One region of the Paraburkholderia sp. SOS3 genome, then DNA from elsewhere that is predicted to be linked to it. Evidence: predicted binding sites of a transcription regulator. Region 1 holds the regulator's gene; the other holds the start of a gene.
What was found. The regulator LexA, encoded in region 1, represses DNA repair genes until DNA is damaged. The targets are predictions, from matches to a motif close to ACTGTATNNNNATACAGT.
Positions count from the first base shown of each region.

Region 2: the regulator LexA is predicted to act here: its motif matches at 2,119-2,136, upstream of BTO02_RS31260 (VRR-NUC domain-containing protein).

Region 1 covers NZ_CP018811.1:2,883,441-2,886,858, reverse strand. Annotated here, with positions in the region: gene BTO02_RS12895 (universal stress protein) at 1-167, shown strand, start outside; gene BTO02_RS12890 (DUF2939 domain-containing protein) at 195-872, opposite strand; gene BTO02_RS34780 (hypothetical protein) at 1,124-1,474, opposite strand; gene lexA (transcriptional repressor LexA) at 1,576-2,226, opposite strand; gene BTO02_RS12875 (sulfate ABC transporter substrate-binding protein) at 2,592-3,418, shown strand, end outside.
Region 2 covers NZ_CP018812.1:2,522,776-2,526,193, forward strand. Annotated here, with positions in the region: gene BTO02_RS31255 (helicase C-terminal domain-containing protein) at 1-277, opposite strand, end outside; gene BTO02_RS31260 (VRR-NUC domain-containing protein) at 274-2,064, opposite strand; gene BTO02_RS31265 (right-handed parallel beta-helix repeat-containing protein) at 2,589-3,418, shown strand, end outside.

The DNA of each region.
Region 1 (3,418 bases):
TTGCGGAAGAGCTGAAGGTCGATCTTGTCGTCGTCGGCCATCGCTGCCGGCATGGACTCTCGCGATGGTGGATGGGCGCGGGCAACACGCCGCTACTCGATCGCGTGTCGTGCAGCATTCTCGTTGCGTGTTCGTCGCCAGGCGAGGAGCAGTCGGCCGCGGCATGAGGCTCTAGCCGGCAGAACCGGCGCTGCCTACTCGCCGAGATCGACTGCCGCAAGCTTCCACGTGAAAAGCCCTTCGCGATGGAAAATCGCGGCATAGCGCGTGTCGCCGACACCGTGCCGATACGTGACGACGAACTCGTTGACGCCGCGATATCCGGCTGTGGTTTGCGGAGGCTGAGGCGGCTTCGAGCCGTTCGCGGCCGATGCTGTCGGTGCCGGTGATACGGGTGGAGCAGAGCGCGCAGCAGCGGGGTTGCCACCGTTTGACGACGAATCAGACGACGAATCGGACGACGAAGCCGACGCGTCCGGCGGCGCAGGCGGGCGCTCGCCCGGTTCGCCGCGTGGCGGCATTCCGTTGAGCAGCGCGGCGACGCCGTCCGGCGTCGCATACGCGTCGACGAGCGGCCCGATCAACGCGACACCGATCATGGCGCCCAGCGCGGCGAGCGGATTGCCGTGACTTTCCGCGCCGATTCTGCGTCTTAGCAAGCCCCCGAGCTGTTCCTTGAGACTCTCGCGAAGCGCCGGGAAATCGACGTATTCGTTGACTGTTGCCGCATCGCGCGCGTCGGCTGCGCGTTTCAGGCGGTTGAGTGCGATATACGGCGATGCATACGCGAAGGCCAGCGCGATCAGCACAACGATGACAACGACCGTGACCAGCACGGACCGCCTGACGCTGCCGGTCATCTTGTGATTCATGTGGCCACCGATGCGGTCATTTATCGCGCGTTGCGCGCAGCTTGTGCGAACCATCATCGTGCGGAACGTTCCTTTCATGGTGAATGGGGTGGTTTACCGTGGACCCCATTCTCGCTGAAACGATCCCGCAATCTTATGTACTTCATCGCGCCTCGGCCGTTCTCGACATGCGCGTTGGCGACATGCGCGTTGGCGACATGCGCCGAGACATGCACCTTCGCGATATGCACGTTCGCGATGAACGGGCGCGCTCACGCCGCTTGCGCGTGCTCCTCGGCGATGCAGCGGTCGATCATGCTGCACACGGCATCGACGGTGCCGACCATGATGAGCCGCGACGGCCCGTGATAGACGCGCACCGGCGCGCGGCGTGCGGGCTCGGCGTTGAGCGCGGCGTTCAGCGAGACGCGTGCAAACGCGGGGAGCGACGACGGCAACGACGCGTCGGCTTCGACCATCGACCGCTCATGCTCTTCGAAATCGAACAGCGAGCCGGTACGCGGCACATGCATCGCATCGAGCACGGCGCATGGCACGAGGTTGCGCAGGTGGCGCAGACGGCCGAACTGACGGAAGGGCAGCAAGCGGGCAAGGCGTTCCATGAATCTCTCCAGACGGTATCTGAAACTGAGCGAAACTGAGCTGAAACCGAGCCGAAACTGAACGGAAATCCGCTAACACTCGGCGCTAAATCAGCGGGAAATCAGAATTCACCTGGCCGGATCAGGCCGACCGCGATGCCTTCGAGCGCGAAATCCGCGCTGCCGGCCTCGACGAAGATGTTTTCGTAATCGGGGTTTTCGGCGATCAGTTCGATGCCGTTCGGCCGTCGCTTCAAGCGCTTGACCGTGACGTCGTCGCCAAGGCGCGCAATGATGATCTGGCCGTCTTTTGCTTCGCTGCGCTTTTGCACCGCGAGCAGATCGCCGTCGAGAATGCCCGCGTCGCGCATCGACAGGCCGCGCACTTTCAACAGGTAATCGGGCTTGCTCGAGAACAGCGCCGGGTCGCACGCATAGTGCTGCGCGATGTGCTCCTGCGCGAGGATCGGGCTGCCGGCTGCGACGCGGCCGACGAGCGGCAGCGACAGCTGCATGAGCGCCGCATGCGGCAGCGTGAACTGATGAGGCGCGTCGTCTTGTCCGGCCAGCAGCCGGATGCCGCGCGACGCGCCGGCCGCGAGTTCGATCACGCCTTTGCGAGCGAGCGCCCGCAGATGCTCTTCCGCCGAGTTGGCCGAACTGAAGCCCAATTCGGCCGCGATCTCGGCGCGCGTGGGCGGAAAGCCCGTGCGCTCGATCGCGCGGCGGATCAGATCGAAAACCTGCTGCTGTCGTGCGGTGAGTTTGGTCATGGCGCCACTGTATGGATGAACAGGTGACTGTATTTTTATACAGTATCCGGCGCTTTTCAAGCTTTACTTTAAGTTCGGCTCCCGATCCCCTCGTCGACAAGCCCTATCTTTCTTCACTTCGGAATTTCCGTCCGAACGCCGTGTCGGGCCGGCGTTACCACTTTTGCGTATTAAAAAATGAAGAAACATTATTTTTAATGATGAAGCGCCGCGGATAGACTGGCCTCAAATCGATATGAGGCCCGGCGGAGTAAGCAATTCGCGGGATCGGGAAACAGCGGCGAGCGGAGAAAACATCAATGAACGATCGCACTACGGGGTTCGCAGAAAGCGCGTCTGAGCGCAAGAAAACGTCGACGCCAAACATGGCGGCACGGCGGGAGACGACATGGCGCTCGACGGTGCGCGCGAAGCAATTCTTCGCTTCTCTGGCCATCGGTGCGGCTGCGGTGCTCGGACTGGCCGCACAGGCGCATGCTGATACGACGTTGCTCAATGTGTCGTACGACCCGACGCGCGAACTGTACCAGGACATCAATGCGGCATTCGGCAAGCAATGGAAGGCGCAGACCGGCGAGTCGATCACCTTCAGGCAGTCGCATGGCGGCTCGGGTGCACAGGCGCGCTCGGTGCTCGACGGGTTGCAGGCCGACGTCGTGACGCTCGCGCTCGCCTACGACATCGACGCGCTCGCGAACAAGGGTCTCGTCGATAAAGACTGGCAGAAGCGCTTGCCCGATAACGCCTCGCCGTACACGTCGACGATCGTATTTCTCGTGCGCAAGGGCAACCCGAAACACATCAAGGACTGGGACGATCTGGTGAAGCCGGGCATCGCGATCGTGACGCCGAACCCGAAGACGTCGGGCGGCGCACGCTGGAACTATCTGGCTGCATGGGCGTATGCGCTGCATCAGCCCGGCGGCAGCGAGCAGACGGCGAAGGCGTTCGTGTCGAAGCTCTACAGGAACGCGGGCGTGCTCGATTCCGGCGCGCGCGGCGCGACGACGAGCTTCGTGCAACGCGGTATCGGCGACGTGCTGATCGCATGGGAGAACGAGGCGTTCCTGTCGATCAAGGAGTTCGGACCGGACAAGTTCGAGATCGTGGTGCCGTCGGTCAGCATTCTCGCGGAGCCGCCCGTCGCGGTGGTCGACAAGGTCGTGGACCGCCATGGCACGCGCAAACTCGC
Region 2 (3,418 bases), on a different replicon from region 1:
TTTCGCGCATACGCTCGAGGTCGCCGCGGTATGTCTTGATCTCTTCGAGCCTGTTGCGCGCGGCGTCGTAACCATCGGCGCGGCCTCGCACCGTAAGGCCGCGATAGACGCCGCTCAATGTGACTTCGGTTTCGTAACCGCTGTCGCGCCGGCCGGCGACGACCGTGTGCCCCGCCATGCCTTCGGCTGCGCTTGGCGCCGGCGTGAAGCGCAAGTCGAGATCGCCGCGCTTTGCGGTGAACTCGCACAGTGTGCGCACGGCAACCACGTAGTTCATGCGATCGCCTCCGGTGCACGCGCCATATTGTCATCGGATTCGCCGTCGACACTGTCGGCCCATCGCACGTCGAGCACGCGCACCGGAATGCCGTGTTGCACGCAATACGCAAGCCAACGGACCTGATTGTCCTGCAGCCGGTCGCCGGGCCCTTTCACTTCGATCAGTTCGTAACGCCTCTCACGCGGCCAGAAGCGGATCAGATCGGGCAAGCCTGAGCGATTCGCGCGGACGTCGCGCAAAAGCCGCGCGCAAAACAGCTTCAGATGCGCGGCCGGCAAGCAGTCGAGTGCGAGATCGAGCAACTCGCGCGTCATCAGTCCCCAGAACACGAACGGCGATTGGCGCCCTGCCTTGCTTTCGAAATGGCGCAGTATCGTCTCGCGATAGCGGTTACCCGTTTCGTCGTCGAGTTGCGCAAGACATGCATCGAACATCGCGGCGCGCTTTGTGTAGAAGTCCGGCGCATGCAGATCGGCGGGACCGCGTTGAAACGGGTGAAAAAACGCCCCCGGCAGCGCCGCGAACACCGGCTCCCAGCACAGCAACCCGCACAGCGAACTGATCAGCGCGTTTTCGACGTAGTACACCGGCGCATCCTGCTCGCGAAGATGATCGAGCACGACGTATTCGACCGAGGCCGCCTCGATGGGCCGCGCGAGTGTCAGCATGCTGCGCGGAACCGCATGTGCGTCAGCGGACACCGCGGCGCGCCTGTCACGCGAAGCTTGCGGCGCTGACCGAACCGATCGCGCCGACACGCCCGTCTGCCGCTGCAACCGCGGCAACATGCGCGCCACCCGCTGACTTTCTTCTTCGCTCTCCGGTAAGCTCGCGGCCTGCAACGCGAGCGTCAGCGCCTCCTGCACCCGGCCGGCCAGTTCGAGCGCGCGTATGCGCCGATGACGCGCGCCGGGCCATGCGCAACGCGCGTAAATAGCCGTTGCCGTATCCCATCGGCGATGACGTTCGGCGCAGTATCCGATGCGATAGAAAAGTTTTTCGCGCCGCATTGCAAGCCATGCGTTCTCGGTCGAGATCTCGTCGACTGCGCTCAGCAGTGCATCGAACAGCGTTTCGGTCGTTGGATCGTTGCCTGTCGCCGCGAGCGTTTCGAGTTCGCCAAGCGTGTCGCTGCACGCGTGCAATGCGAGATAGATATCGATATCGCCGCGCTTCTGAAATGCTCGCGACGACGCTGCAAATGCAACGGGCTCGTATTGATAGACGCCAAGATCGGCAAGCACGAACTCGGACCAGTCCTGCTGCAGATTGCCGAAAAACATCAGCCGCAAGCGTTCGCACAGCGGCGCGACACTGACCCGCAACACCTGCTCGTCGGCTTGCGCATGCCATTCGCTGTACGGGCGCGCATCGGCATGACTATCGCGCAGCAGCGCGAGCCATTCCTGCTTGCGCGCGGATTTCGCCCCGGCCAGTTCCCCGCGAAAACACGCAAGCAATTCGACGCGCGTCGATAGATCGAACAGTTCGTCGAGCGTCAGCAGCGCATTGGCGTCGACCCATCCCGCCGCGACGAGCGGCCTCGCTGCCGCGAGCGGACAGCCGATCTCGCGATAGACAAGCCGGCCTGTGCGAAAGAGCGTGCCTTTGCGCATCACCATGCGCGTAAGCAACGCGCGCGACGCTTCAGGCAGACGCGCGAAATCATCGAGAAATGCGCGCTCGGCATCGTCGAGCAAATCGGCGTAGCGTTCGGCGAGCCATGCAAGCGCGCGTTCGAAATTGCGCAGGTAATAGAGCGGATCCGGGGTGTCGTTCGGCACGGCGCTGGCGGTCAAAAAGCGGGAGAGCCTCGAGCAAATGGGCGAATCAGACGAACTGTATATTTATACAGCCATCATGGCAATGCGCACGATTCACCCGACCCGCGCTGCACGGAAACGCCAATGCGCCAGACGGTCGCGCTTTTCGTGAAATCGAAATACGGAGATTGCAGACTGGCCCAATCGCGATGGGCGGCCCATCTCTTGCAACCGGATTCTTGTCGGGTCTGGCCAAGTCGCTTCGCGATGTCGTCACATTCGGACCGTCACACTGCTACTGTCGCACGCACGACCTGATGGCGCGTTCTACGGTAGCCGTAAATCCGACACACCTATCCAACTGTTGAGTATCGACCGCGCGTGGCCTCGCGTAGGGTTCAACGGATCCTCAACCTGCAGGAACCGATATGACGTTCACTCACTCCCTTCGTCGCGGACTGACCCGGTATCACTCACGCGCAAGCAATGTCGTCGCGAACGCTTCGCGCTTTGCGAATGCTCGATACTGCACATCGCGCGTACCCATGCTGGCGTTTCTCGCGCTCGTTCTGTGCACGCCGTGCGCGGCAATGGACGTCGTGGTGACCCCCGCGGCAACGAATGCCCGCGAAAGCGGCCAGACGCCCGCACCGAATCCAGTCACACTCACTTCGCCCAACCTGGGCCTGCGCGACGCACTTTCCGTGCTCAACAGGAACAAGGGGTTCGCGGGAAGCAACATCGACAGCCTGAATTTCGTGCTTGCAGCGGGTACTTATCGTCTCAGCGCGCCGCTCGTCGTGTCTCCCGATCCGACGTGGAGCAGCACACCGATCACGATCACAGGCCCGACCAGTGGCCGCGCCATCATCACCGGCGGCAAGCTGCTGTCCGGCTTCACACCCGTCACCGATGCCGCGTCGCTCGCACGGCTACCGTCTGCCGCACGAGGCAACGTAGTCGTTGCAAGTCTCAGCAACAACGGCATCACGGATCTCGGCACGGAACAACGGCACGGCTATAACATCCCGATCACACCGGCTCCGCTCGAGATTTTTTTTCGCGATGCGCCGATGACCGTGGCGCGCTGGCCCAACACCGGCTTCGCCAAGATCCAGTCGTTGCCCGACGGGCCGACGGGCCTTACGTTCACCGTCTCGGGCGGTCATCCCAGCGCATGGCAGCACGAACCGAACCTCGAAGCGATGGGCTACTGGGCGCGGGACTGGGCCGACACGACGCTTCCGGTGACGTCCGTGAATCCTTCGTCGGGCGTGCTCACGCTGCAAGCGCCCGCGCCTGAGTTCGGATTGCTCCAGGGTCAACGCGTGGTGATCGAAAACGCGCTCTCGGAACTCGATCAGCCAGGCGAGTA